Phytoactinopolyspora mesophila: one gene and its partner. The protein of the gene in region 1 interacts with the protein of each later gene in a pairwise test. Links are inferred from orthologs where the notes say so. Each region holds a gene or a part of one and is shown on either strand. Other genes may lie near its edges.

Region 1 (14,538 bases):
CGTCGCGGCACCTGAAGCCCGCGCCGAGCTCCGGGTCTGTCTCGATCTCGACTGCTCGTGGCAGGCGTTGCGCGGGCGTCTGCGCTTCGGGGCTCGTCGTTCTCCGCTCCGCAAACCCGACGACGTCGCGCGACTGGCCAGGGCCGTCGCTTCGCGACCGGGCTTCCGGCTCGTGGGTTTGATGGCCTACGAGTCGCAGCCGGCCGACGATCTCTGGCGCGCCAAGCGTGGCCGCATCCGCCGCAGGCTGGCCAGACTGATCCAGAAGCGCGGCGAACAGCGCCTGACCGCCCGCCGCGCCGCAGCCGTCGAGGCGGTACGCAACGTGGCCGACCTCGAGTTCGTCAACGCCGGCGGGAGCGTGTCCATCACGAGAACCGCCGATGAATCGTGTGTCACCGAACTCTCCGCGGGGTCGGCGCTTCTCGGGCCGATGCAAACAGACATAGCCGACGGATTCATGCCCCGCCCGGCGGCGTTCTTCGCATTGCCCGTGGTCCGCAGGCCCAGTGCCTCGGTGGTCACCGTCGCCGGTGGCGGATACGTCGCCAGCGGAACAGCGGGCGAGCACCAGCTGCCCACCCCCTGGCTGCCCGACGGCTTGCGACTCGCACGACATGAGGGCGCCGGGCAGACTCAGACGCCGCTACGGGGAGCCACCGCGGCCAGCCTGGCCATCGGCGATCTCGTCTGGTTCCGGCACGCGAAGGCAGGCGAGCTCGCCGAGCGGTTCGACAGCTACCATCTCGTCCGTGGCGAGCGGCTGATGGACACCGCGCCGACATACCGGGGAGACGGAAAAACCTTCATGTAATGCTGTCCGTATGCAGGTGACACATCTCAGCATCTACCCGATCAAATCCACCCAGGGTCGTCCGGCCAGCTCCTTGGCGGTCGAGCCGTGGGGTCCGGTCGATGACCGGCGTTGGATGCTGGTGGGCGAGGACGGCGCCGTGGTCACCGCGCGCGCCTTTCCGCCGCTGCTCAGCGTGACCGCCGAGCCGGGCGGACCCGGACAGGTGCGACTGCACGGACCACACGCCGAACCGCTCGACGTCGATGCCACCGGCGACGCCGAACTGATCCCGGTCAAGGTGTGGCGCAGCGAACTCAAGGCAACGCACCCGAGCCCAGCTGCCGACCGTTGGTTCAGCACGCTGATCGACCACGACGTCCGGCTGGTATGGCTGGACGATCCCACCCGGCGGCCGGTCGATCCCGAATTCGGGAAGCTCGAAGACCGGGTCAGCTTCGCCGACGGCTACCCCGTGCTCCTCGCCACCACCGCGTCGCTGCGCCAGCTCAACGACTGGATCGCCGCCGGAGCTGCCGAACGCGGGGAAGAGCCGCCTGAACCACTGGACATGCGCAGGTTCCGGCCGAACGTCGTCGTCGAGAACGACGAGCCGTTCGCCGAAGACCAATGGTCACGCGTCCGAATCGGCGACGTCGAATTCCGGGTGGCCAAGCCGTGCGACCGGTGTGTGTTGACCACCATCGACCCGGACACCCTCGTCAAGGGCAAAGAGCCGCTACGCACACTCGCTCGCTACCGCCGGTGGGACGGCAAGGTCTGGTTCGCGGTGAGCCTCATCCCCGACGGCCCCGGCACATTGAACGTCGGAGACGCGGTCACTGCGCTGTGATACCCACCGGGCGGGTCAGATGCGGCAGGCGAGGATGTCGGTGACCAGGATGGCCCGGGCACCGATCTCCCACAGCTCGTCCATCACTCGCTGCGCTTGGTCCCTCGGTACCATCGAGCGCACCGCCACCCAACCTTCGCGGTGCAGTGGTGAGACCGTCGGCGACTCGAGGCCGGGCGTCAGCTCGCTGGCTTCCTCGACCCGCTCGGCCCGGATGTCGTAGTCCATCATGACGTAGCGACGCGCCACCAGCACACCCTTGAGACGGCGCAGCAACTGCTCGGTGCCCGGCGCGGAGTCACCGTCGGCACGGGTGACCAGCACCGCCTCGGACTTCAGGATCGGCTCGCCGACCAGCTCCAGGCCGGCCTGACGCAACGTCGTTCCGGTTTCGACGACGTCGGCGATGATGTCGGCGACACCGAGTTGAACCGCCGTCTCCACCGCACCGTCGAGCTTGATCACCTCAGCGTCGATACCGCGATCGCGGAGATACGAGTCGAGCAGACCGGCATACGACGTCGCCACCCGTTTGCCGTTGAAATCGGCGAGCTGGTCGGCCGTTCCCGGCCTGGCGGCGAACCGGAACGTCGAGCCGGCGAAGCCGAGCGGGAGCAACTCGCGGGCCGGCGCGTGTGAGTCGAGCAGCAGGTCACGCCCGGTGATACCCACATCGAGGGTCCCGGATCCGACATATACCGCGATGTCGCGCGGGCGCAGGAAGAAGAACTCGACGTTGTTCTCCGGATCGCTCAGGACCAGCTCCCGGCCGCCGTCCTGGCGCTGCCGGTATCCGGCCTCGCGGAGCATCTCGGCCGCTGGCTCGGCCAGCGATCCTTTGTTGGGCACAGCTATACGCAGGGTATTCATGTGAGTTTGTCTCTCTGGGTCCGTGGTTGACCAGCGTCCGTGTCAGAGCACAGAGCGCTAGAGCTTCGCGTAGACGTCGTCGAGGGTGAGGCCGCGAGCCAGCATCAGCACCTGGACGTGGTACAGGAGCTGCGAGATCTCTTCGGCGGCACGCTCGGCACTCTCATGCTCGGCGGCCATCCACGCTTCGGCGGCTTCCTCGACGACCTTCTTGCCCACATGATGGACGCCCTGATGCACCGCCTGCACCGTGCCCGAACCGGGCGCATCGGACTCCACCTTGGCGGACAATTCGGCCCACAGGCCTTCGAAGCTCTTCACGTGCGCTTATCCTACGCGACCCTTCCCCATGATCATGAACACTAGTTGACCGTATTGGTCAAGAGGTGTTCATGATCATGGGGAGAGGGGGCGGAGGGTGAGGGCGGTGGCGACGGCGGCCTGCGCGGCCTCGCGGCCCTTGTCCTCCTTGGAACCCTCCAGGCCCGAGCGGTCCAACGCCTGTTCCTCGGTGTCACAGGTCAGCACCCCGAAGCCCACCGGAACACCGGTGTCGACGGAAACCCGCGTCAACCCGTCGGTGGCCGCCTGGCAGACGTACTCGAAGTGCGGTGTGCCGCCACGGATCACCACGCCCAGGGCGACGACGGCGTCGTATCCGGCACGCGCGCAGTGCGCCGCCGCCACCGGCAACTCGAACGACCCCGGGACCCGGACCAGCGACGGCTCCGCCACGCCGGCTTCCTTCAAAGCCGACAGCGCGCCGTCGACCAGTCCGTCCATCACCTTCTGATGCCACTGTGCCGCGACAACCGCCACTCGCAGTCCACGTCCGTCCAGGCTCAGTGCCGGTGCGCCTTCTCCGCTCACGTCAGGTTTCCTTCCAATTCATCCGTCGCGGACAGCTCGACGTCCGAGCCGCCCTGTTCGATGTCGGCCGCCGGCTGGCCATCCAACCCCGGCAGGTCATGCCCGAGCCGGTCCCGCTTGGTGCGCAGGTAGCGGAGGTTCTCCGGCTGTGGGGTGACCGGCAGCCCGACGCGCTCGGCGACGTCCAGCCCGTAGCCCTCGATCCCGGTCAGCTTGGCCGGATTGTTCGTCATCAAGGCCAGAGACCGGACGCCGAGATCGGCCAGGATCTGTGCACCGACGCCGTAGTCGCGGGCATCGGCCGGCAGACCGAGCTCGATGTTGGCATCGACCGTGTCATGGCCGTTGTCCTGCAGCTCGTAGGCCTGCAGCTTGTGCGCCAGGCCGATCCCCCGTCCCTCGTGGCCGCGCAGATAGACGACGACGCCGCGGCCAGCCTTCGCCACCGCGGCAAGAGCCGCTTGCAGCTGCGGGCCGCAATCACAGCGCAGCGAGCCGAACGCATCACCGGTCAGGCACTCGGAATGGATCCGGGCGAGCACCGGGTCGTCGCCGGAGAGCTCCCCCTTGACCAGCGCCAGATGCTCACCGCCGCCCACCAGGTCGCGATAGCCGTAGGCGCGGAAGTCTCCGTGCATCGTGGGCAGCCGCGTGGTGGCGATCCGTTCGACCTGGCGCTCGGTGCGCTGCCGGTACCGGATCAGGTCGGCGATGGAGATCATCGCGAGGCCGTGCTCGTCGGCGAACTCGCGCAGCGCCGGGGCCCGCATCATCGAGCCGTCGTCGTGCACCACCTCGCAGAGCACCGCCGCCGGGGAGAACCCGGCGAGCCGGGCCAGATCCACGCCGGCCTCGGTGTGCCCGGCGCGGCGCAGCACCCCGCCCTCCTTGGCCCGCAACGGGAACACGTGGCCGGGCCGGGTGAGCTCGTACGCTTCCGTGGCCGAATCGGCCAGCACCTTCGCGGTGTGCGCTCGGTCCGATGCGGAGATACCGGTGCTGACGCCGTGCCGGGCATCCACCGAGACCGCGTATGCGGTCCCCTTGCGGTCCTCGTTCACGGCCGTCATCGGCGGCAGTTTGAGGCGGTCGAGTTCCGAGCCGATCATCGGCACACAGATCACACCCGACGAGTACCGGATCGTGAAACCCATCAGTTCCGGGGTGGCCCGGGCAGCCGCGAAGATGAGGTCGCCCTCGTTCTCCCGGTCTTCATCGTCCACGACGACGACGGCCCGCCCCGCGGCGATCTCCTTGATCGCACGCTCGACCGAGTCGAGCTGGATCGCTTCACCCATGCTGCTGCCCTTCAACGAGACGTTCGACGTACTTGGCGATGACATCGACTTCGAGATTGACCTCATGACCCGGCTCCCGGGAGCCGAGGGTGGTCAGCTCCAGCGTCGTGGGGATCAGACTGACCTCGAACCAGTCGGAGCCGACGCCGGACACCGTCAGTGAAACGCCGTCGACGGCGATCGAACCTTTCTCGACGACGTACCGGCTCACGGCCTCCGGCAGGGCGAAGCGCACGACGTCCCACCGGTCCCCCGGTGTTCTGCTCCGCACCACACCGACCGCGTCGACGTGACCCTGCACGATGTGCCCGCCCAGGCGGTCGCTGGCCTTGACGGCACGTTCGAGGTTCACCGGATCGTCGGGCCGCAACCGGCCCAGCGCCGAGCGGTGCAGCGTTTCGGGCATGACGTCGACGGTGAACGAACCCGCGTCCACATCGATGACGGTGAGACACACGCCGTTCACGGCGATCGACGCCCCATGGACGGCGTCGGACGTCACGAGCGGGCCACGCAACGTCAGCTGGGCCGACTCTTCGGTGGATTCGAGCTTGACGACGGTGCCGAGCTCCTCGACGATTCCGGTGAACATCTATTCAACCCTCCTGGCTGGTGCTGACGTGCAGCACAGCACCGGTGTGCGGTTCGTTGCCGTCGACGTCGACGGCGGTGGTATCGGAGCGCGGGACGGCGACCAGCCGGAGGTCGCGGCCCACGGTGGCCACATCGGTCAGCTCAAGGCGAATCGCGGCGTTGATGGTGTCGACACCCGCTTCGGCGAGCGCATTCGGTCCGGCACCGAGCAGCGTCGGCGCCACGTAGCCGATCACGCGGTCGATCAAGCCTGCGCGCCAGAATGCACCAGCCAACGTGGGTCCCCCTTCCAGCAACAGGTAGCGCTGTCCTCGATCGAACAGCGCGGTCACGAGCTTCGACAGGTTGACGCCGCCGTCCACCGTGGCGCCGACCTCGTCGGCGGTGGCTATCCAGGTGGGTGCGCTCGCATCCCTGACCCGGGCCGATGCCGGCGTCCGGCCCGTCGAGTCGACGACCACGCGCAACGGCTGTGTGTCGTAGGGCAGCAGGGCCTCGCCGTCGCGGGCGGTGAGCTGGGGGTCGTCGGCGACGACGGTCCCGACTCCGGCCACGATCGTGTCGACGGCCGCCCGCAGCCGGTGCACCTCGGCGCGCGCTTGCGGACCGGTGATCCAGCGGCTGGTGCCGTCCGCGGCGGCGCTGCGCCCATCCAGCGTCGCGGCGTACTTCCACACGACGAACGGACGTCCGGTGCGGTACGGCGTGAGCCAGCGCGTGTTGACCGCCGCCGCTTCGTCGGCCAGCACACCGGACTCGACGTCCAGGCCGTGTGCACGCAGGGCTGACGCTCCGCCGGCCGCGACGGGATTGGGATCGGAGACGGCGAAGACCACGCGGGCGATTCCGGCGTCGGCGAGGGCAGTTGCACAGGGCCCAGTGCGTCCCGAGTGAGCACATGGTTCGAGCGTGACGACGGCGGTGCCGCCCCGGGCACGATCCCCGGCGGCACGCAGGGCAACGACTTCGGCGTGCGGACCACCGGGGCGCTGATGCCAGCCCTCACCGGCGACATTGCCGTCCGCGTCCAGGATGACGCAGCCCACGTCCGGGTTGGGGGGCGTGGTGTCCTGCGAGCGTGAAGACAGCTCGATAGCACGGCGCATAGCCGCGTTCTCGGTGTGGTTAGCCACCGGAGCTCCTCCTTGCTCGACTGCCGAGCATGCTCCGGGGCGAGGGTCGCCAAAGCGACAAACCGGACATCGGTCGACTCCGCGGACTCGCCTGGCGAATACCGCTTCACCGAGATGTCCTCGCGCACTGCCTCCCATCCGGACTTTAACCGTCGGTTCCGGAATTTCACCGGATCAACCGGCCGCCTCGTCGAGACAGCGACCGGGTCGCGGACTATCACCGCCGGTTCGGAGTTTCACCGACCCCGGAGCACGCGTGGTTCTCTGTTGGCAGTGTAACCGCCGATATCGCGAGGATGTTCCCGGTAGACCGTGACGATTCCCACGTCACTGATGAGCAGCGGCTGTCGCCAGCTCCCGAAGTTCGTCAACGGCCGCCGCGGCGTCGTCGGCGCCGTAGACGGCCGAGCCGGCAACGAACACGTCGGCGCCCGCGTCGGCACAGCGTTCGATCGTGTCTTTGGATACTCCGCCGTCGACCTGGATCCAGATGTCCAGCCCCGACCGGCTGACCATGTCCCGAGCCCGACGGATTTTCGGCAGGCACATGTCGAGGAAGGCCTGCCCACCGAATCCTGGTTCGACGGTCATGACCAGCAGCATGTCGATCTCGGCCAGCAGGTCCTCGAACGGTTCCACCGGCGTCGCCGGCTTGAGCCCGACCCCCGCCCGCGCCCCCTGTTTGCGAATCTCGCGGGCCAACCGGATCGGGGCGGCGGCCGCCTCCGCGTGGAACGTCACGTTGTGGGCGCCCACCTCCGCGAAAGCCGGAGCCCAGCGGTCTGGGTCTTCGATCATCAGGTGGCAGTCCACGGGCAGGCTGGTGCGCTTCAGGATGGCCTCGACCACCGGAAGCCCGAGCGTCAGGTTCGGCACGAAGTGGTTGTCCATGACATCGACATGGACAAGATCCGCGGTGTGAATGCGCTGTATCTCGGTTTCGAGGTTGGCGAAGTCAGCGGACAAGATGCTCGGAGCGATCTGGATTCCCACGAGCACCCAGCGTAGATGCTCACTCTCTCCACAACGGTCAGGGACGCGGTCAGCGCGCCCCGTATTCATCGAGATCGGCCTGTGGCCAACCCGATCTGGACCCTTGATCGCTGTCATGCTTGTGCGATCAACCCCTTGGGGAGGCACAATGACAGCTATGGCGGTGATGCCCCGTGTGTCGGACGACTGGACGGTCGACGACCTCGAACACCTACCCGACGACGGCCTGCAGTACGAGCTCGTCGACGGGATGTTGATAGTGAGCCCAGCACCGGCCCCGGTCCATCAAGAGGTGGTCAGTGAACTCTGCGCGCAACTTCGGGCCGTGTGCCCGAAGCATCTGAAGGCTCTAGTCGCACCGCTCGATTGGCAGCCCGATCGGCACACCTCGCTCCAGCCAGACGTGCTCGTGGTCGATCGATCGAATATCGGAGAGAAGAACATCAGCCGACCACTCGCCCTCGCTGTCGAGGTGCTCTCCCCAAGCACGCGGCGCAAGGACCGGGTGCTGAAGTTCTCCAAGTACGCCGACGCGGGCGTGTCCTCGTACTGGGTCGTCGACCCGGCGGAACCGTCCATCGAGACGTACAACCTGGTCGACGGCGCGTACACCGACGCTGGACGAGCCCAGGGCGCTGAATCGCTCAGCCTGGACCGGCCCTTTCCGATCACCATCACACCGGCCAGCCTCATCGACCTCTGAATCCGCGCGCCGGTAGATCCGCGTTCAATTGCCCCGCCGCGACGTCACTTCCGGCGTAGCAGCGCCAGGTACATCGCATCGGTACCGTGCACGTGCGGCCACAACTGAACGTCCGGGCCGTCGCCCAGATCCGGCACGCCGGGCAGATACGGCCGGGCGTCCACCCGCTCCGCATCGCCGCGGCTCTTCAGCACGTCGTCGACGACGGTCACCGTCTCCGCCAGATGCGGCGAGCACGTCACGTAGGCGACAATGCCTCCCGGGCGGACCGACCGGATGCCTGCGTCCAGCAACGAGATCTGCAGCCGGCGCAACGGTCCCACATCGGCCGACTGCCTGCGCCAACGCGCTTCGGGCCGACGGCGCAACGCCCCGAGACCGGTGCACGGCGCGTCGAGCAGCACCCGGTCGAAGTCTTCTTCGGGCCACGGCGGGTCAGTGGCGTCGGCGACGAGCACCTCGTGTTCGCCCGGATCACCGCGTAGTGCTTGCTCGACCAGTCTGGCGCGGTGCTCGTGTTTCTCGACGGCCAGCAGCTGGGCGCCGGGACCGGCCGTCAGACCGGCCAAGAGCGCGGCTTTGCCACCGGGCCCGGCACACATGTCGAGCCAGCGCTCGTCCGGGCCGCTGATCTCGACCCGGCTCAGGGCCACGGTCACCAGTTGGCTGCCCTCGTCCTGCACCCCGGCTCGACCGGCACGCACAGCGGCCAGCTTGCCCGGGTCGCCCGAGACCAAGGTCGCGCCGTACGGCGACCACCTAGCTGGCTGCGCTCCGGCGCTGACCAGCTCTTCGACGTCGCCACGCCCGGGCCGTACCGCCAGGGCAACCGGGGCCGGCTCGTTGTCGGCGATCAGCGCCGCCTCGAGCGCTTCGGCGTCGCCGCGCAGGGCATCGGAGAAGGCGCGGACTATCCAGGCTGGATGCCCGTGCCGGAAGGCGAGGTAACCGGCGAGGTCAGTTTCGCGAGGCGGTGCGAGCTGCTCGGCCCACCCATCCAGGTCCTGCTCGCCCACGCGCCGCAGCACCGCGTTGGCGAACTTGGCCGCGCCCTCGTGGACATGGGTGCGCACCAGATCGACGGTGGTAGACACGGCGGCGTGTGGTGGCACCCGGGTGGACAACAGCTGATGAGCCCCGAGGCGCAACGCGTCGATCACGGGTGGATCCAGATCGGCCAGCGAACGCCCGGCGCAGGTCTGCACGATCTGGTCGTACGTGCCTGTTGAGCGCAAGGTGCCGTAGGTGAGTTCAGTGGCGAAGGCGGCGTCGCGAGCGTTGACGCCGCGTTCCCGGAGCAGCTCCGGAAGAACCAGATTCGCGTAGGCTTCGTCGTCGTTCACCGCGCGCAGCGCGTCGAACGCAACGGTGCGGGCCAGGTCCGCGCGCTCGCCGGCGTCGCGACGTCCTCCCTGGCGAGAACCGCTCACCCGGCGCTCGCCTGCCGCGCGACGTTTCGGCCGGCTCACGCGCCCAGCCGCTCTCCGGCTTCGGGCCGGACACCGCGTGCCCAGTCCGAAGCCGCCATGGCGCGCTTACCTTGAGGCTGGACGTCGCCGAGCACCACGGGATGGCTTCCGGTTCCTACCCGAACCCCGGACTTCTCGACAAGCAACTCTCCTGCCGGAATAGGTTCCCGGCCGCGTTCCATCGTGACGGGCCCGAGTTTGAGGCGCTCTCCGCGAAACGTGGTCCATGCTCCCGGCGCCGGTGTGCACGCCCGGATCAGTCGATCGATTCGAAGCGCGGGCACGGTCCAGTCGAGGGCGGCGTCGTCCACGGTGAGTTTGGGTGCGTGGGAGACACCGTCGGCGGGCTGGGGTTCCGGGCGCAGACTGCCGTCCTCGATCCCGTCGAGAGTGTGAACGAGCAGCTGGGAACCCGATCGCGCCAGCCGGTCCAGCAGGTCGCCACTGGTGTCCGTAGGCCTGACCTGCTCGGTGACCAGCCCGTACACCGGCCCGGTGTCCAGGCCTTCCTCGAGCCGGAACGTACACGCGCCGGTGAGGTCGTCACCGTTGAGCACGGCGTGTTGCACCGGAGCGGCCCCACGCCAAGCCGGCAGCAGCGAGAAGTGCAGATTGACCCAGCCATGTGTCGGCACGTCGAGTGCTGAGCGCGGAATCAACCCGCCGTAGGCGACCACCGGCGCGCAGTCCGGCGCCAGCGCGTTCAGCCGGTCGATGAACTCCGGGTCCCGCGGCTTCGCCGGCTTGAGAACCTCGATGCCGGCCTCCTCCGCGACCTGCGCCACCGGGCTGGGGCTGACCTTGCGGCCGCGTCCGGAACGCGCATCAGGCCGGGTCAGCACCGCCACCACGTCGTGGTTCGAGGACAGGATCGCCCGCAGCGACGGCACGGCGACATCCGGGGTACCGGCAAACAGAACACGCACTGGATACAGACCTCCTCACGGTGACAGCCACGACTCTTTCACAGTCTCCGCGCCGCACCGCGCACCGGTCCACCGCACCTGCCGCGCCCGTCTCGCCAACCGGCAAGAGGCGCCCGGCGACGCCGCCGTTCGTTGGCAGCCACACCCCTTTCGACACTCGGTGACGTAAACGCCAACAGTTGACCTCTACGTCACCGAACTCACAAGGATGTCTGTGTACTCACGCCGTGCCCGGCTGCCGTGACTACTCGCCGCGGTACCCCGTCGGCTCGTCTCCCAGATCGACGATGGCAGCGACCGGTCCGCCGCCCTCTGGGCCCTGATGTGCTGCCGAGACCGAGACGAACACCGCGGGATCACCGGTGACGGCGGCCGAGACGCCGCCCACGGCAGCCTTGATCTGGCGGTGCCAATGCACGTCGGAATCGTCGAGCATCGCGTTGCGCCGGCCACGTACCGTGCCGTCCTGGCTGGCCTCACATTTGAGAAAGACATTGACGAGCCGGCCGTCGAGGTCACTCGGGTGGGGCCGCTCCGGCAGCTCGAGGCCGGCGTCGCGGATCGCGTTCCAGATGCCGTCGGCGTCCAATGCGTCCTTCATGACACTATGCCCGATCCGGTAGCGGCCGCCGACGCCGCGCGCGTTGCCCACGACGACGACCTGCGCCTGGTCGAGCTCCACCCCGGACGAGCAGGACGCGACCGCAGAATACAGCTCACGGTTGTGCATGACGTCGGCGTCGGTAGGCATCTCGATCTCCCCGAGCGCCACCGCGACACCCAGCGCGGTAGAACCGTTGGACAGGTCCATCGACTCGTGAGTGTGCTCGGTCCAGACCGTCTTGCCGCGGGCTTTGGCATCGCGGATGGTGTGGATGGTGAGCAGCGGGGTCTTGGTCTGCACATAGTGGACGTCGGCCGGATCGGTGATACCGGCGCGTTTCATCGCGACCTCGACGGCCGCGGAGACCTTCTCGACCATGCCGATACGGCCGATCTCCTCGGGCAACAGGACGTCGCTCATCGCGAATCCGACGGTCAGCCGAGGTTCGTCAGTGGGTTCGACCTGCTCCGCGGGCACGGTCGCGAAGATCGTCGCGTGCGGGCTGATAATGCCGTCGGTGCCGCCCGACCACACGATGGGAACCTGCTTGGCCTCGTCCGCGGTTCGGGTTCCTCTTTCGACGAGGACGTCGCGGAACGCCCGATCAGCGATGATCCGGGTGTAGTCGTTCACCCCGCCGTTGCCTTCGGTCTTGCCGACGACGGCGATGACCCGGTCCGCGTCGAGGACACCGGCATCGATCAGCTCGGTCAGCCCAGAGGCGTCACTGACGTGCTTGATAGCAACTTTGCGGACTTCGATCGGCTCAGGCATTCCCGGCCACACCTCCTCGGCTTCACCGCGTGACTCGTGTGGACCCACGTAGACCGGCGGTGCTCAAACGACTATTCGGTGCGTCGAGCCTAGGGATGCGACCAGGCGCATCACGACGGTGACGCTTGCCCAAACAGCAGCCTAGTTTCGGCAGGTATCGCCGACCAGCCCTGCTGAACTCTAAGCGGTGGCCGCGGCAGCGACCACTACGGTGCCAGCTTCGTCGCGCACAGCGTCGGCGATACGGTCCAGCGATGTGATCACGGCACGCTGCCCTCCGTGCTCCACGAAGCGGCAACATGCCTCGACCTTCGGCCCCATACTGCCGCCGGCGAAATGGCCTTCGTCGGCATAGCGGCGCATCGTCGCGACATCGACTGTGCCCAGCGCCTCCGCCTCGGGCGTGCCGAAACGTAACACCGCGTGGGCGACATCGGTGGCGATGACCAGCGTGTCGGCTCCTAGGCTGCGGGCGAGCAACGCCGCGCCGAGATCCTTGTCGATCACCGCTTCCACCCCGTGGATCTCGCCGTCGGGAGCACGCACCACCGGGATGCCGCCACCGCCGTTGGCGACGACAACGAACCCGGCTGCCACCAGGGCGGTCACCGCGGGGCCGTCGAGAATCTCGAGTGGTTCCGGGCTAGCTACCACCCGGCGCCACCCGCGCTCGCCCCGGTCTTCCCAAACCTGGCCGTGTTCGATCAGCACCTGAGCCTCGGCTTGCGGCAAGTAGCGCCCGATGGGCTTGGTGGGCGTGGTCAGTCCTGGATCGTGCGCGTCCACGCGGGTGCGCGTGACCACCGCGGCGACCCGCCGGCGCACGCCGCGGTCGGTCAGGGCCCGTTCCAGTGCGTTGACCAGGATGAACCCGATAGTCCCCTGCGTCTGGGCCCCGCACCAGTCGAGTGGCACGGGCGGCACCACTGGTGCCGCGAGCTCGTTCTTGACCAGCAGGTTTCCCACTTGTGGGCCGTTGCCGTGTGTCAGGGCGACGTCGTAGCCATCAGCTACGAGGTCGGCGACCGGCTGCATGGCTTCGGTGACGGCCTTGATCTGATCCCCAGGACGAGCACTGCCGTCCGGGGCGGTCATGGCATTCCCGCCCAAGGCAACGAGCACGCGCACGCCAGCACCTCCTCTTTCACTAGTTCCTTCCCCATGATCATGAACACTTGACGACCAATATGGTCACCAAGTGTTCATGATCACCTGCCGAGACGACGGTAGCGCTTCAGCCGGCCGGCCCTACGCACGGCGGGATCCGCTTCCAGCAACCGCACCAATTCATACTGCAAGACCTGAGCCGTGCGCCGGCAGAACTCATCCGGTTCGTCCGCGGCGTCGTCGTGCTCGGCGATGATCCGGTCGACGATCCCGTCGCGCAGCAGATCCAGCGACCGGACGCCCTGTTCGGCGGCGATCTCGGCGGCACGCTCGGTGGTCCGGTACATGATGGCACTGGCGCCCTCCGGCGGCAGCGGCGACAGCCAGGCATGCTGGGCGGCGAGCACCCGGTCCGCCGGGACCAGAGCCAGCGCGCCACCGCCGGTGCCCTCGCCCAGCAGCAGGCACAGAGTAGGCGCCCGCAGGCCGATCAGCTCGGCCAGCGAGCGGGCGATCTCGGCGGCCATCCCCCGCTCTTCGGCCGCCTTCGACAACGCCGCTCCAGGGGTGTCGATGATGCTGACCAACGGCAGCCCGAGCTCGTCGGCGAGGCGCATGCCGCGGCGAGCCTCGCGCAGCGCACCGGGCCCCATGGGACCGGCCAGCTCCTGATTGCGGCGGTCTTGCCCGAGGACCACACACGGCGCTCCGCCGAAGCGCGCGAGGGCCAGCAGCAAACCCGGGTCCCGCTCCCCTTCACCGGTGCCGTTGAGGGTGATGATGTCGCTGGCCGCCACCCGAAGCAGCTGGCGCACACCCGGACGCTCCGGGCGGCGCGATCTGGTCACCGATTCCCAGGCCGGGATATCAGCGAGAGGTTCCTTCGGCAGCTCCGGCACCTGCGGCAACCCTTCGCGCGGCGCCATGAGCACGGTCAACGCGCGATCGGCGATCTCAGCCAACTGCTCCGGCGGCAGCACGGCGTCCAGGAGTCCGTGAGCGTACAGGTTCTCGGCCACCTGCACGCCCTCGGGGAACGGCTGATCGTAGAGGGCCTGGTAGACCCGTGGCCCGAGAAACCCGATCAAGGCGCCAGGCTCCCCCACCGTGACGTGCCCGAGCGATCCCCACGACGCCAGCACGCCTCCGGTGGTGGGATCACGCAGGTACACCAGGAAGGGCAGTCCGGCGGACTTGTGCGCGCTGACCGCGGCGGTGATCTTCAGCATCTGGACGAACGCGAGAGTCCCCTCCTGCATCCGGGTGCCACCGGACACCGGGGCCGCGAGCAGCGGCAACCCCTCCGCGGTGGCGCGCTCGATACCGGCGGTGAGCCGTTCGGCGGCGGCCACCCCGATCGAACCGCCCAGGAAGCCGAACTCGCAGGCGGCAACCGCTACCCGTCGTCCCCGTAGCCGGCCTTCACCGGTGATGACGGCCTCGTCCAGGCCGGTACGCTCGCGGGCCGCGGCCAGTTCCTCCGCGTACCTGCCCTCGGCCCGCACATCTATCGGCGCGGAGTCCCACCGAGCGAACGAGCCGTTGTCCAGA
Region 2 (14,608 bases), on another replicon or contig:
GCCGACGAACTGCTCGAGGAACTGCGCATGATCCAGGCGAGCCTCGTGCAGTCTGGAGCGCTGCGGCAGGCGTACGGCGAGCTCCAGAGTCTGGTTTGGCAAGTCGAGTCGTTCGGCTTCCACCTGGCTGAGCTGGAGATCCGCCAGCACAGCGCGGTGCATCGCGCGGCGCTGGAGGAGGTTCGTGCCGGTGGTGAGCTGTCCGACCAGACTCAAGAGGTACTGGCCACCATCCGGGTCATGGCTCAGATCCAGGCCCGGTTCGGCGCCGACGCCTGCCGCCGGTACGTCGTCTCATTCACCCAGTCCGCCGCCGACATCGCTGCTGTCCATGAGCTGGCCAGGTATGCGCTGGACGGGCGGGCGCTGGCGCTCGACGTCGTCCCGCTCTTCGAGACCGGCGCCGACCTCGAAGCATCGGTCCAGGTGCTCGAAGGTGTCCTCGACCTGCCCGAGACTCAGGCCAGGCTGGAAGAGACCGGGAATCGCCTCGAGGTCATGCTCGGATACTCCGACTCCGCGAAGGACGTCGGCCCGGTGTCGGCCACGCTGAAGCTGTACGACGCGCAGTCCAGACTCGCCGAGTGGGCCGCCCGGCACAAGATCACCCTGACCTTGTTCCACGGTCGTGGTGGTGCGCTCGGGCGTGGCGGCGGCCCGGCGAACCGGGCGGTGCTGGCCCAGGCGCCAGGATCCGTGGACGGCCGGCTCAAGCTCACCGAACAAGGTGAGGTCATCTTCGCGCGGTACGGGAATCCGGCGATTGCCCGCCGGCACATCGAGCAGGTGGCCTCCGCCGTGTTGCTTGCTTCCACCCCGGAGGTCGAAGAACGCGCCCGCAACGCCGCTGTGGAGTTCGCCGATGTGGCCTCCACCCTTGACGCTGCCGCCAAAGACGCCTACCACGCGCTGGTGCACACCGAAGGGTTCCCGGAGTGGTTCGCCCGGGTCACCCCGCTCGAGGAGGTCGGCTCGCTGCCGCTCGGCTCCCGCCCGGCCCGTCGTGGCCTGACCGTCTCGTCGCTCGATGACCTCCGGGCGATTCCGTGGGTGTTCTCCTGGGCGCAGACCAGGGTCAACCTGCCCGGCTGGTACGGCCTCGGTTCGGGGCTGGCCGCGGTGGGCGACCTGGACCTGCTGCGGCGGGCCCGGGATGAATGGCCGCTGTTCACCGTGATGCTCGAGAACGTCGAGATGTCTCTGGCCAAGACCGATCGCCGGATCGCCGCGCGTTACCTCGAACTGGGCGAACGACCCGAGCTGACGGAGATGATCCTGGCCGAACACGCGCTGGCCATCGAGTGGGTCCTCAATGTGACGGGGCACTCCCGGCTCCTGGAGGATCGTCGAGTTCTCGGCCGCGCGGTGGCGCTGCGCAACCCTTATGTCGACGCGCTCTCGTATTTGCAGGTGCGCGCGTTGCGGACGCTGCGCCGGGGCGAGGACACGGAGACTGCCGACGAAGCAGCCAGCCGCCGGCTGTTGCAGATCAGCGTCAACGGCGTCGCCGCGGGGCTGCAGAACACCGGTTGAGCGCGCCCGCCTACGCCGTGATCATGAGCAGATTTCCGCACCGCCGCGCAGTGATCGTGAGAGAGTTTGTGTCGCTATGGTGACCCGAATGCGCACACGATCATCGCGGATTAGGGCGGAAATCTGCTCATGATCACCGAGCGTAGGTAGCTAGGAGAAGCCATGTGGCAGGTGCGGCGGGTCGAGGAGACGGGCTCCACCAATGTCGACGTCGCGGAACTCGCGCGTTCCGGCGCCGCCGAAGGCACCGCCGTCGTCGCCGGATACCAGCGCACCGGCCGGGGACGGCTGGACCGTACCTGGGAGGCCCCGCCCGGATCCAGCCTCGCGGTGTCCTTCCTGCTCCGTCCTCGCGACGTGCCAGTCGAGCGGTGGCCGTGGCTGCCGCTGCTGGTCGGGGTCGCCGCGGTTGACGCGGTGGTCGGGCTCACCGGCGTGGGGGCGAAGCTCAAATGGCCCAACGACGTCCTGGTCGACGAGCGCAAACTGGCCGGCATCCTGGTCGAACGGGTCGACACGCCGCAGGGTGCTGCCGCTGTTGCCGGGATCGGCCTGAATGTCACGCAGCGGCGTGACCAGCTGCCGCCGACCGCGACATCACTGTTTCTCGAGGGCGCGGCCGGCATTCAACCGGCGGAGATGCTGGAAGCGCTCGGCGATCGGCTCGCCGAACGTTATGCCGAGTGGCACGATCACCGTGGCGATCCCGCTGCCGGGATCGCCCCGGCATATCGGCAGCGTTGCGCCACCCTCGGTCGTCAGGTGCGCGTAGAGTTTCCTGGTTCCGACGCCGCCGAGGGCGTCGCGGCAGACATCGACGACACCGGGCGTCTGGTCTTGCAGACGGGCACCGAGCGGCGGGTGATAGGCGCCGGCGACATTGTGCACCTGCGCCCCGTGTAAGAGCCCCTGGTTGTGTCAGGATGCGCGTATGGCCTTTCCGCAGAAGCACCTCAGCGAAGGTGAGATCGTCGAGCACCACCTGCGTACACACGTCAAGGCACTATTAGTCCCGGTCGCGGTGCTGCTCGTGACCGGCGCGGCCGTGGGGTTCGGCCTCGGCATCCTGCCCGACGACGACACCACGGGCCCCACCGTCGGGCGGTGGGCATTGGTCATCGTCGGTGTGTTCGTCATTCTCTACTGGTCGCTGCGGCCGTTCCTTACGTGGCTGACCACGACGTTCACCGTCACCAACTTCCGGCTCATCACCCGTGCCGGCATTATCCGGCGCACCGGCCGGAACATCCCGCTGCGCCGGATCAACGACGCGGCATTCGAGCAGGGGCTGCTCGACCGGATCTTGCGGTGCGGCACGCTCATTGTGTCGGCCGCGAGTGAGGAAGGCCAGATCAAGTTGCACGACGTCCCACGTGTTCACAGTGTGCAGCTGCGGTTGAGCGAGCTGGTGTCCGAAGCGCATGACGCCAGCTGGTCCCGGGACGAGGCGGAGCCAGGCGGGGAGACCGATCATCCGTGACCCGAGATCGGCTCACCCCGGACGACATGGAACGGCTGCTTCTGGGCGCGTCGCGCAGGTACACGCGTGAACAGGTAGCTGAGGCTGTCGGGCTGACCGTGGCCGAGGTCGACAAGTACTGGCGGGCGCTGGGCTTTCCCGACGTCGGCGGCGAGGCCGCTTTCACCGTGTGGGATCTGGAAGCGCTGCGTGCCGTCGTCGATCTGGTGGAGTCCAAGGTGGTGAACGACGCCACCGCGGTGCAGATGGTCCGCGCGCTGGGCCGGATGACCGGACGGCTGGCCGAGTGGCACGTAGAGACGCTCGCCGAGATCATCGAGGAGTCGGTGGCCAACGGTGAGAGCCGGCACAGCAGGCTCGGCTCGGCGTACCGGATGGCTCAGCAATTGCTACCGGAGTTCGAACGGCTGCTGATCTATGCCTGGCGACGCAAGCTCGCGTCGTCGGTGAACCGGCTGATGGCCATCGCTGAGATGGGCGAGGCTCCGCTGCTGGCCGCCCCCGCCTCGGTCGGCTTTGCCGACCTGGTGTCTTTCACCCGGTTGTCGCGCGGACTGAGCGTCGAGGCGCTCGGCAAGCTCGTCGAAGAGTTCGAGGCGACCACGAACGACGTCATCTTCGGTCAAGGCGGCCGGGTGGTCAAAACGCTTGGCGATGAAGTCGTCTTCGTTGCGGACGACGCGCGCATAGCGGCGAACATCGGCTGCCAGCTGGTGGAACAGATCGGCCTCAACCCCGCGTTGCCGGATATCCGCGTCGGCATCGCCACCGGACCGGTGGTGGCCCGGCTGGGCGACGTGTTCGGCACTCCGACCAACCTCGCGGCTCGCTTGACCACGGTGGCCGAACGGAACTCCGTCCTCGTCGACATGGCCACCGCGATGGCATTGGAGAACGAGCCCAGCGTTGCGCTGCGCGCCCTGCCGCCGACGATGGTGCGCGGCCTCGGCGCCGTAGAGGTCTACAGCGTCAGCCCTCGTCCCTGACGGATATGGCGGCTCAGTCGGATGGAGCCACTTCTTGCCCAGCAGACTCGGTCGGAGGGGCTTCGCCGTCGACCTCCCTCGCTGATGCCCACCACACCATGAAGAGACTCCATCCGACTGAGCCGGTCAGTCGTCGGGCATCGCTGACCAGTTGAACGTGATGTGTGCGGTGCTACGCCCTCCGGCGGACGAACCGGCTCGTGGGCGGACGGACAACGTCAGGTAGCCGATCTCGGCGGAGGCGATCAATGGGTGCGGGCGTTCGCCGGTGGCGAGGATCTGGCTGGTCCGCTCGATGTAGTCGTCGGTGAGTGTGCCGCGGTGCTCGCCAAGCTGCGCGGCCAGTTCACTCAAGAACGCGCTCGCCTCGTCCACCGTCTCGAAGGTAAACATCAGGTTGGCCCGCGCCGGCGGGGCCGTGCGGGTAGTCAGGCCCTGTGGGCGTGCCGAACCAGCACGCGGCTCCACGACCAGCCGGTACGGCTCGAGATCCAGCTCGACGCCGTCGGGCAGCAAGACATGGGCGTGGATTACCCGGGATGCTTCGTCGTCGGCCGCGACCGATACCCCGGTGCTGTCCTCGCTGATCCCCACGGCCTCACGGGTCGGCGGAGTCCGCAGATCCAGCTCGTGCCGATCGGTTCTGACCACGTCGAAGGCGTAGTCGCCGCTGCGGTCGTCGTCGTTCATACATGCTCCCAAGAGGATGATCAGCAGGAGTGCCGAAGCAGCCCATCGGCTGCGGCGCGCGCGAATCTGGCGAGTGGGCATCCGGTGGTCCGTGGCTACCAAGGCAGGCGGGGAAAGAGAAAATCGATGGGGGAGGGAAAGCTCGGGTCGAAGCCCGGGACGTCGGGAAGCGAAATCCCGATCGGCGGACCGTCGAGAATCCAGCCGAGCGGCGGGAAACGTTCCTTCATACGCTGTTCGTCGATGCGCGGACCCACCGGTGACGAGATGATGTCGTTGGTGCGCTCACGGTCGTCGCGCCATAGATCGAGGAATGCGGGCAAGGTGTCTTGCTGGATCAGATCCCATCGGTCCTCGAAGTGCGCGATGTTCCCGGACCAGTCGAAGACCTCCGGATAACTCTTGGCGCCAGGAATGGACGGGGCGCCGATCCAGGTCATGAACTGGGTGACCACCGGGCCGCTCGGGAATCGGTTGTACATGTCCTGGTAGTAGTCGTCGATGATGTCGCGCTGCTCCCGGAGCAGCAGCGCTTCATTGCCCTGTTCGACGAGGGCGGGGTCGCCCGAGCTGATGTCTTCCCAGGCGTTGTACACATCCTGGTCGATGATGCCGGCCGCGCGCATTTCCTCGACCGCTTCGATGCCGCCACTGAGGTAGGCCTCGTGAACGGGCGCCAGGTCGAAGAAGATGTCCTTCTGCATTTGCAGAAACGTGGTTTCGTAGTACGCGAGTTCCTGATCGGTCATGTCGGCGGCTTCTGCGAGGAGTGTTCCCGAGATCCTGCTCCAGAACGGTGTGGCGGGAAGGAAGGAGCTCAGAGCAGCCCTGCCGCGAACCCGTTGAGCGATGTCCCGGAACTCGGCCAGATCGAAGAAGCCGGCAGCGAAGGACGGCCCGATCATGTTCGCCATACCGGCCCAGATCAGGTCGTTGTCCTCACCGTAGACCTCGGCGTAGTACACATAGACCCGCTCGATGATGTCGGCCTGCGCGTCGGCGCCGAGTGAAGGGTCCCACTCGTCCGGATCAATGCCGGCGCGCTCGAGCGCGCGTCGATCCCAATAGTCCTGCAGCGCTTCGGCATAGTCGGCCGGTGGGATCTCGGCCTCGCGGGCCAGTTCCAGCAGGTGCTCCAGCTGGTCGAGCTCCATCTCGGCGTGGTTGCTCAGCTCTCTTTCGAGGTCGGCCAGCTCGATATGGTCAGCGAGGTCGTACTGGGCGGCAATCTGCGGCCAGTTCGACGGCAGGTTGTCGTCGCCGCGCACGATGGCCGCGGCCGTGCGCAGCCGGCCGGCCAGCCCGTTGGCCCACTGCTGGTCCTGCCAGGTGCTGAGCATGCGCCACCGCACTCGAAGCGACCACGCCGTGGATCGTGCGTCACCGATCGCTTCCGACAGGTCCTCCAACCGGCGAGCGAGTTCATCGGCTCCGTCCGGATCGATCGCTACCTTGCCCATGCTTGGCCGTCCCGGTTGATCATGCCACGATGCGGTCCGTCTTGAGCTTATCGGCAAGAACGGTATCCAGATACGATCCCTGGCATGGACGAAGCCGAGCGGCTCCGGGAACTGGCCGATGATGTCGACGAACTTGTCGTGCCGGTGGAGCGTGAACTCTCGAGCCAGCTGGAGAACGGCGATTTCGCCGGGAGGCTGGCCGACGAGGCAGAGGGTATCGTGCAGACCATGAGCCAGCGGCTGAGTTCCCTGGCGGAAAACCTGCGGATCATCGCTGACGAGCGTGACGAGGAAGATTGAGGAGGTGTGCCGTGGCCTGCGCTCCGACTCCGCGGAACGGCACTCACCCAGCGGGCATGCCGATCGGCGTCCCGTCCGGGCTACCCCTTAAGCTTCCAGGAGTAACAGCGCCGTGACGACGTCGTCACCATCGCGCCTTGCGTGCCCCGCGGGCACCCAGACATCCCCGACATCAGGAGAAAGACGTGGCCACGATTGAAGCGATCGGAGCCCGCGAGATTCTCGACTCGCGCGGCAACCCCACTATCGAGGTCGAGGTCGCACTCGACGATGGCACGCTCTCGCGAGCCGCTGTCCCGTCCGGTGCCTCCACTGGCCAGTTCGAGGCGGTCGAGCTGCGCGACGGCGACAAACAGCGCTATCTCGGCAAGGGGGTCGAGAAGGCGGTTGTGGCCGTCATGGACGATCTGGCTCCGCAGCTTCTCGGATTCGACGCCAGCGACCAGCGGCTCGTCGACCAGGAGATGAACGATCTCGACGGCACCCCGAACAAGGCCAAGTACGGGGCCAATGCGATCTTGGGCGTGTCTCTTGCCATCGCCAAGGCCGCCGCCAAGTCTGCCGATCTGCCGCTCTTCAGGTACCTGGGCGGCCCCAACGCGCATCTGTTGCCGGTGCCGATGATGAACATCCTCAACGGTGGTGCGCACGCGGACAGCAACGTTGACATCCAAGAGTTCATGATCGCGCCTATCGGTGCCGAGACATTCCGGGACGCACTGCAGTGGGGTGCCGAGGTCTACCACGCGCTGAAGAAGGTGCTGAAGGAGAAGGGCCTGGCGACCGGCCTCGGCGACGAAGGCGGTTTCGCGCCCGACCTGCCAAGCAACCGCGCTGCGCTCGATCTGATCCTGCAAGCCATCGAACAGGCCGGATTCACCGCCGGTTCGCAGGTGGCGCTCGCTCTCGACGTCGCCGCCACGGAGTTCTTCAGCGAGAGCGGCTACACCTTCGAGGGCGAGTCGAAGTCCGCCGAGCAGATGAGCGAGTACTACGGCCAGCTTGTCGCTGACTACCCGCTCGTCTCCATCGAGGACCCGCTGGCAGAAGACGACTGGAGCGGTTGGGTGACCTTGAACGAGGCGCTCGGCGGCCGGGTGCAGATCGTTGGTGACGACCTGTTCGTCACCAACCCGGAGCGGTTGAGCCGGGGCATCAGCGACGGAGCCGCCAATGCCCTGCTGGTCAAGGTCAACCAGATCGGCACGCTGACAGAGACGCTTGATGCGGTCGCCATGGCTACCCGGGCCGGCTACGCGAGCATGATCAGCCACCGTTCCGGTGAGACCGAGGACACCACCATCGCCGACATCGCGGTGGCCACCAATGCGGGGCAGATCAAGACCGGGGCGCCGGCTCGCTCCGAGCGGGTCGCCAAGTACAACCAGTTGCTGCGGATCGAAGAAGAGCTCGACGACGCCGCGCGTTACGCCGGTTCTGCGGCTTTCCCGCGGTTTAATAAGTAGCTGTGCCTGGTTCTCGTCGTTCTCCCGGCGCTCGCCCCGCGGGCAGCGCCGGGACGAAGCGGCGCCCGGCCACCCGGACCACCCGTGGCGGGCCGCGGCCGGGCCGGGAAACGGTGCGGCGGCGAGCAGGTGTCGAGAGTTCCGGCGACGAGAACCGCATCGGCCCACCGCCGCCACCGCCGCCCCGGCCGCGAGCACCCGGTGGCAAACCGTCGATCACGGGACGGGCGGCGGTCCTGACCCTGGTGCTAGCTGTCCTTCTCGTGTCGTATGCCTATCCGTTACGGACGTGGTATGAGCAACACAACGAGCGCAGCGCGTTGGAGCAGGAAGCGGTCGAGCTGCGAGAACAGGTCGAGCAGTTGGAGGTCGAGCTCGAACTCTGGGACGACCCCGCCTATGTGGCCATCCAGGCCCGTGAGCGCCTTGGTTTCGTGATGCCGGGGGAACAGGGCTACGTGGTGGTTCACCCCGGCGACGACGAAGAGGACGATCCAGGACCCGAAGGGCTTCCCCCGGCCGGGGACGGCGCATGGCATGAGCGGCTGTGGAGCTCCCTGCAGGCGGCCGACGACATTCCCGACGAGGACCTACCGTGAGTGCGGGGTTTGGGCGTCGGGGGCAAAAAGCCACCGCCCTCGCCCGCGAAACGCTCGTTCCTCGCGTTTCGATGCCCAGCCGCACCATGGGCGGCGGCTTTTGCCCCCCACGCCCGCACGACGCGAGAGGGCCAGCCTGGTGACGTTGTCGACTCTGACCACTGAGGACTCCGACATCCTGCGGGAGCAGTTGGGACGTCCGCTGCGCGGCGTGCGGGCGGTGGCCCACCGGTGCGGCTCCGGGCACCCAACCGTGGTCGAGACCGAGCCCCGGCTGCCCGACGGCACCCCGTTTCCGACGCTCTTCTATTTGACCTGCCCGCGGGCGGTTGCGGCCGCGTCGACACTCGAGTCGGTGAGCGTGATGACCGAGATGGCTGGGCTACTGGCCGCGGACGCCGAACTGGCGGAGGCATACCGGGCCGCGCATGACGACTACCTGGCCAGGCGTGAGCACATCGGGCACGTCGAGGAGATCGCCGGCGTGTCGGGCGGCGGAATGCCGTCCCGAGTGAAATGCCTGCACGTGCTGGCCGCGCACAGTCTCGCGGTGGGCCCCGGCGTCAACCCCCTGGGCGACCTGACCCTGGAGCGGATGGCCACCCTCGACAAGCCCTGGACAGCCGAGACATGCACCTGGCGTCCGGCATGAGGCGGGTGGCGGCGCTCGATTGCGGTACCAATTCGATCCGGTTGCTGGTCACCGAACTCGATCCCGGCGACGGCGGCCAGCATGATCTGGACCGGCAGATGCGGATCGTCCGGCTCGGGCAGGACGTGGATCGCACCGGTCGGTTGGGGGAGCAGGCGTTGGAGCGCACCATCGTCGCCTTGCGCGAGTACGTCCAGGTCATCGACGACTGGGGAGTCGAGAAGGTCCGGATGGTCGCCACAAGCGCCACCCGCGATGCCGCGAACGCCGACGTGTTCGTCGAAGGTGTCCGGTCGGTGCTGGGTGTCGATCCCGAGGTCGTGTCGGGTGATGAGGAGGCCTGGCTGTCGTTCACCGGAGCGACCCGTGACCTGGGCTCCGAAGTGCCCGGTCCTTATCTTGTCGTCGACATCGGCGGGGGCTCGACGGAGTTCGTGCACGGAACCGAAGAGCCGGAGGCGGCGCGCAGCGTCGACATCGGCTCGGTCCGGCTCACCGAGCGTTGTTTCGCCGACGATCCGCCCACCTCGGAGCAGGTGGCGCGAGCCCGCGCCGATATCGATGCCGCCCTCGACGACGTCGCCGAGACCGTCCCGCTGCGGGGCGCGTCCAGCCTGATCGGACTGGCCGGGTCGGTGACCACCGTCGGCGCCATTCACCTGGGCCTTTCCGCCTATGATCGGGACGCCATTCACCATGCGCGGGTGCCGGTGCGTGGCGTCGCGGAGATCAGCGATCGGCTGCTGGCCGCGTCGCACGACGAGCGTGCCGCCATTCCGGTGATTCACCCTGGCCGGGTTGACGTGATCGCCGCCGGTGCGCTGATCCTGCGCTGCGTCGCGGAGCGGGCCGGGGTGGAGGAAGTGGTGCTGAGTGAGCACGACATCCTCGACGGCATCGCCTGGAGCCTTGTCACCACCTGAGCTCAAGACACCAGGGCGGAGCGGCAAAGATGGTTGAGGGATAGGTGCGGCTCTGGCTACACCTATCCCTCAGCCATGTGCCGACCATGAGGGTCCGGTTCGGGACACTACCGGGGTGCGCCGCGTACCGCCGGAATCAGGTCGATGTCGGCCCGATCGACGAACATCATCCGATGGCCCAGCTGGATCTGCACGTACTCCATGTCGCCGCTGATCAGCGTCCAGTCGCCGGGTGAGGAACCGTCGTACGTCGTCGCACGGTAATACTCGCCCTGCAACGCCGGACCCGTGGCATAGCGCTCACCCGCGGAGATCGTGTACTGCAGCGGCACGATGGGCTGGACCGGTACGCCGTCCGGATAGGCATCCGGCTCGGGATAGGCACGCCCGTAGACCGGAATCTCGTCGAGGCCCGCTTTCGGGGTGGCGACGAAGCCCTTGGACCACACAGCGGCCCGGTTCTCCGGCGGGTTGTAGAACCACGCCTTCTGGCTGAGGTACCAGATCGCGGTCCAGTCGCCCTCGTGGTCTGCGATGGCGAAGGTTTGTCCGCCTGAGGCTCGCGCTCCGTGATCGGAGATGTGCATCGTGGCCGGAGTGCCGTCCGGGCGCAGCGCGATGTCGTTGACCAGCGGAGCGTCGTGACTCGGCTCGGTGTGCAGAATCACCGCTGACGAGCCACGCGCCGGGCACGGCACCCCGGCTTCCTCGCAGCCGGTGAACGCTGGTTGGTTGGTGGCGAAGTCGGGGTCGATCGTGACCAGGCCCGTGCGAGGCGTTCCGGTCGACCGGAATGGCGCGCCCATCAGGTCGAAGTAGTGCGACCAGTCCCAGTACGGCCCCGGGTCCCAGTGCATCCCGCGGACGAAGTCGGGCGTGATTCCCGGGATGTTGTCGTGACCGATGATGTGGTGCCGGTCCAGCGGGATGTCGAACTTCTTGGCGAGGTAGCGGACCAGCTTGGCCGACGTCCGGTACATGGCTTCGGTGTACCAGGTGCCTTGCGCGGCGAAGCCTTCGTGCTCGAGGCCGATCGATTTAGCGTTGACGAACCAGTTGCCGGCATGCCAGCCCACGTTCGTCGATTCGAGATGCTGGGCGATATGCCCATCCGACGAGCGCAGTGTGTAGTGCCAGCTAACCCAGTTCTTGTCCTGGGCGAGGCGGACTGTCGAGTCGAAGTAGCCCTCGGCGTCATGGATGACGATGTACTCGATCTTCTGCTGCTCGGGACGATCGCCGAGGTCATGGTTGCCATAGCTGTTGATGTTGGTACCGTCCCCGCGTAGCTCGTACGGCGCGGGCAGCCATTCACAGGAGATATCAGGCGGGCATTCGATCTCGTCCGGGCGGTCGACGTTGCGCAAGCCCAGCTCAGCCAGGGTAGATCGGTCCGGGGTGAGTTCAAGGTTCGCGGCGAGGGTGACGAGTTCGCCGTCGTCGGTGATGCGCTGGGCGCCTTCGCGAATCGTCGCGTAGACCTCGTCGGCGAAGAAACTAGCGGCGTCGACGGTTTCCGCTCCGCTGTACCGCGCGACGGCGCCGTACCAATCGGCCGGATCAGCCGACGTTCCGGTCGATCCGCCGAGCTCCTCCTGGTAGTACGCGAGCAGCGCCGCGCCGCCTCGGATGTTTGCCATCGGGTCGGCCCGTAGAGCGGCTTCGGCCTCGCCGGTGAGTGTGGCCGCGGTGCCGAGGGTCCGCAGCGCGTCGTCGTCCGGTGGAGGAACGTCGGGATGGGCGATGCTCAGCGTGTCACGAGAGTCGTCGCCGCGTGGATCCTTGCCGTCGCCGTGGTGGTGATCGCCGTGGGGCAGGCTGGCCACGTACTCGGCGTCGGTCAGGTGCATCGGGCCGTACCCGCTGCTCGTGCTAGGCGAGCCGGCATTGCTGTTCCAGCGGGACTGCAGATAGGAAACCCCCAGCAGCACAGCCTCGGGAACGCCGAACTCGCCCGCAGCCGCGGCGAACTGCTGTTGGCGGGTTTCGGTAGGCGATGGAGCATCGTCCGAACTTGCCGCCCCGATCGGAGAGACGGCAAGGGGAACCAACATGGCGATGCCGACGGCGCCGGCACCGATCCGGGTACGTCGGCGAGAGATAGACGGGGGACGCATCTGGACCTCCAGGCGTGATCTGGTCGCCGCCGTCGCCGGGTGACGGTGCGTACACAGTGAGTCACATGAGAGATCATCCTGCCGGACATGAAAATTTGGCGTCAATAGGAAGCAAGAAAGCTCGTCTGTCGAAAATTCTTCGCGAATCACGCGGTTAGCGTGCCGCCGCGCGGCTCGACGGGTGCTCCGGCAGATCAGGTACCGGGTGGGGAATCGTTCGCCGCGCCGCCGGGAGGGCAGAATCGGGCGGGTACGGTCTGAAGATTCGTGGAGGCGATGTGGAACTACCCCATCCCGTGACGGGCACAGCTTTTGCCAGCCCGGTGCCGCCAGGTCAGGGCTGGCCGGACGACCTGGCCGCTGGTGACACGCCGGTGGCCTGCTCCGCCTCCGACGTCGCGGCACTAGCGGCTGACGCGTCGTTGGACCAGGTGACTGCCTGCTCTTCGGTCTGCCGCGCCTGCGCGCGGCTCGTGCAATGGCGTGAAGATGTCGCCTCCACCAAGCGGCACTCGTTCGCCGGGGAGCCGTACTGGGGCCGGCCGACGCCGGGCTGGGGCGACCCGGAAGCCGGCGTCCTGATCGTGGGCCTGGCGCCGGCGGCGAACGGAGGCAATCGCACCGGCCGGATCTTCACCGGCGACCGTAGCGGCGATTGGCTCTTCGCCGCATTGCACCGGACCGGCTTCGCCAACCAGCCGACGTCGGAGCATGCGGGTGATGGACTGCGGCTGGCCGGCGTCCGTGTGGTCGCCACGGTCCGGTGCGCGCCGCCGGACAACAAGCCGACCCCGGCTGAGCGGGACGCGTGCTCTGCATGGCTCGACCGGGAAGTGGGCTTGCTGCTGCCTTCCGTGCGGGCCGTCGTGGCGCTGGGGTCCTACGCCTGGACGGCTGCGCTGACGACGCTCGGACGCCTCGGCGTGAGCATCCCACGTCCCCGGCCGAAATTCGGTCACGGCGCTGAGGTCGTGTTGCCGCGAGTGGTGGGCGCGGTGACGCTGATCGGGTCGTACCACCCCAGCCAGCAGAACACATTCACCGGCAAGCTCACCGAGCAGATGCTCGACGACGTATTCACTCGCGCGGCCGCGGTGGCGGGCGAGTGATCAGGCCGTTGCCGCGCCGTCGATGACGAGGTCATGCCCCACGACGTAGGACGCCTCGTCGGAGGCCACCCACAGGACAGCGGAGGTGACCTCGTCCACGGTGGCGATCCGGCCTATCGGCTGTTGGTCCTGGAACCGCGCCGCACGATCGGCATCGGTCTCGCCGGGCAACAGGGACATGGGGGCTTCCACCGGCCCAGGGCTGACGACGTTGATGCGCACGCCGTCGCGGATGTACTCGAGAGCCGCGGTCCGGCTCAACACGCCCACAGCCGCTTTGGACGCGGCGTACGCGCCAAATCCGGGTAGCCGCATGTGCGCGCCGATGTTGGAGCCGATGTTGACGATGACGCCGCCTCCGGCAGCGCGCATCACCGGGATCTGATGCTTCATGGCGAGAAAGACGCCGGTGGTGTTCACGTCGAGCACCCGGTGCCATTCCTGCTCGGGCAGCTCTGTCACCGTTCCGACCGCCAGGACGCCGGCGTTGTTGACCGCGATGTCCAACTGGCCGAACCGCTGAATGACATCGTCGACGAGCTGGCCGACGTCCGTGGACCGGGTGACATCCGCGGTGATGGCCACCGCTCGGCCACCGTGAGTCTCCACCTGTTTGACCGTGTGCCCGAGCGTCTCCGGGTTTCGGCCGGAGACCACCACCTCGGCGCCGGCGCGGGCGAACGCCAAGGCTGTGGCCCGGCCGACGCCGGATCCGCCACCGGTCACGAGCACGATCTTGTCCCGATACTTCATGGTTGCTTCTTTCTCTCGAAGGTGAATCTGACAGCGAGGGCGATGACGACGAAAGCCAACGCGGTGGCGGCCATCGCGGCGGCGTAGCCGGACGTGGTCGCCTGGACAGCGTCATGCCCGGAGCGCAGCAGGCCGTGCGTGCGGTTACTGGCCAAAGCCAATAGCAGTGCGAGCCCGACGGTCGGGCCGATCTCCATCGCGGTGTTGACCAGGCCACCGGCGACTCCGCGGCGTTCTTGTGCGACTCCGCCCAGGGCGGCGACGGTTGCGCCGGCGAAGGCGAGTCCGGCACCGATCGGGAAGATGATCAACGCCGCCAGGATCACGCCGCTGTACGGCGAGTCGACGTTGATCCGGCTCAGTAGAGCCATTGAGGCGGCAGCCAGCAGTGATCCGAGCACGGTGATGTGGCGGGCGCCGAACCGGCCGGCAAGTCGCGCGCTGATCGGGCCCATGGCAATGACGAGCAGCAACGGGAGGAAAGCGGCGCTCGTCGTTGTTGCGCTCCGGCCTTGAATCTGCTGAAGGTAGAGACTGAGC

The links.
Region 2: the proteins of rpe (region 1) and eno interact in binary tests that used the Escherichia coli proteins (3 or more experiments, as listed by UniProt). The link is inferred for Phytoactinopolyspora mesophila from one-to-one orthologs.

The regions. Positions count from the first base shown.
Region 1 is NZ_WLZY01000001.1:207,492-222,029, reverse strand. What follows is about bases 5,572-8,450. They hold rpe (ribulose-phosphate 3-epimerase), read right to left. Parts: upstream 7,405-8,450; coding sequence 6,739-7,404; downstream 5,572-6,738. Other genes in these bases: F7O44_RS00895 (transcription antitermination factor NusB), read right to left, coding at 8,152-8,450; F7O44_RS00900 (Uma2 family endonuclease), read left to right, coding at 7,553-8,107; ribD (bifunctional diaminohydroxyphosphoribosylaminopyrimidine deaminase/5-amino-6-(5-phosphoribosylamino)uracil reductase RibD), read right to left, coding at 5,572-6,384. Also shown: F7O44_RS00945 (alanine racemase), read left to right, coding at 1-814; F7O44_RS00940 (MOSC domain-containing protein), read left to right, coding at 825-1,646; hisG (ATP phosphoribosyltransferase), read right to left, coding at 1,662-2,516; F7O44_RS00930 (phosphoribosyl-ATP diphosphatase), read right to left, coding at 2,574-2,837; ribH (6,7-dimethyl-8-ribityllumazine synthase), read right to left, coding at 2,913-3,386; F7O44_RS00920 (bifunctional 3,4-dihydroxy-2-butanone-4-phosphate synthase/GTP cyclohydrolase II), read right to left, coding at 3,383-4,684; F7O44_RS00915 (riboflavin synthase), read right to left, coding at 4,677-5,276; more of ribD, read right to left, coding at 5,281-5,571; more of F7O44_RS00895, read right to left, coding at 8,451-9,537; fmt (methionyl-tRNA formyltransferase), read right to left, coding at 9,573-10,502; bar (barbiturase), read right to left, coding at 10,747-11,880; F7O44_RS00880 (carbamate kinase), read right to left, coding at 12,061-13,008; F7O44_RS00875 (carboxyl transferase domain-containing protein), read right to left, coding at 13,089-14,538. UniProt on the Escherichia coli protein: Catalyzes the reversible epimerization of D-ribulose 5-phosphate to D-xylulose 5-phosphate.
Region 2 is NZ_WLZY01000009.1:52,825-67,432, reverse strand. Bases 5,826-8,774 are described here. They hold eno (phosphopyruvate hydratase), read left to right. Parts: upstream 5,826-6,634; coding sequence 6,635-7,915; downstream 7,916-8,774. Other genes in these bases: F7O44_RS22825 (DUF501 domain-containing protein), read left to right, coding at 8,651-8,774; F7O44_RS32060 (septum formation initiator family protein), read left to right, coding at 7,918-8,514; F7O44_RS22840 (hypothetical protein), read left to right, coding at 6,234-6,449; F7O44_RS22845 (hypothetical protein), read right to left, coding at 5,826-6,149. Also shown: F7O44_RS22870 (phosphoenolpyruvate carboxylase), read left to right, coding at 1-1,533; F7O44_RS22865 (biotin--[acetyl-CoA-carboxylase] ligase), read left to right, coding at 1,696-2,436; F7O44_RS22860 (PH domain-containing protein), read left to right, coding at 2,465-3,013; F7O44_RS32065 (adenylate/guanylate cyclase domain-containing protein), read left to right, coding at 3,010-3,999; F7O44_RS22850 (hypothetical protein), read right to left, coding at 4,126-4,689; more of F7O44_RS22845, read right to left, coding at 4,785-5,825; more of F7O44_RS22825, read left to right, coding at 8,775-9,166; F7O44_RS22820 (Ppx/GppA phosphatase family protein), read left to right, coding at 9,163-10,089; F7O44_RS22815 (N-acetylmuramoyl-L-alanine amidase), read right to left, coding at 10,197-12,206; F7O44_RS22810 (uracil-DNA glycosylase family protein), read left to right, coding at 12,485-13,315; F7O44_RS22805 (SDR family NAD(P)-dependent oxidoreductase), read right to left, coding at 13,316-14,068; F7O44_RS22800 (MFS transporter), read right to left, coding at 14,065-14,608. UniProt on the Escherichia coli protein: Catalyzes the reversible conversion of 2-phosphoglycerate (2-PG) into phosphoenolpyruvate (PEP). It is essential for the degradation of carbohydrates via glycolysis.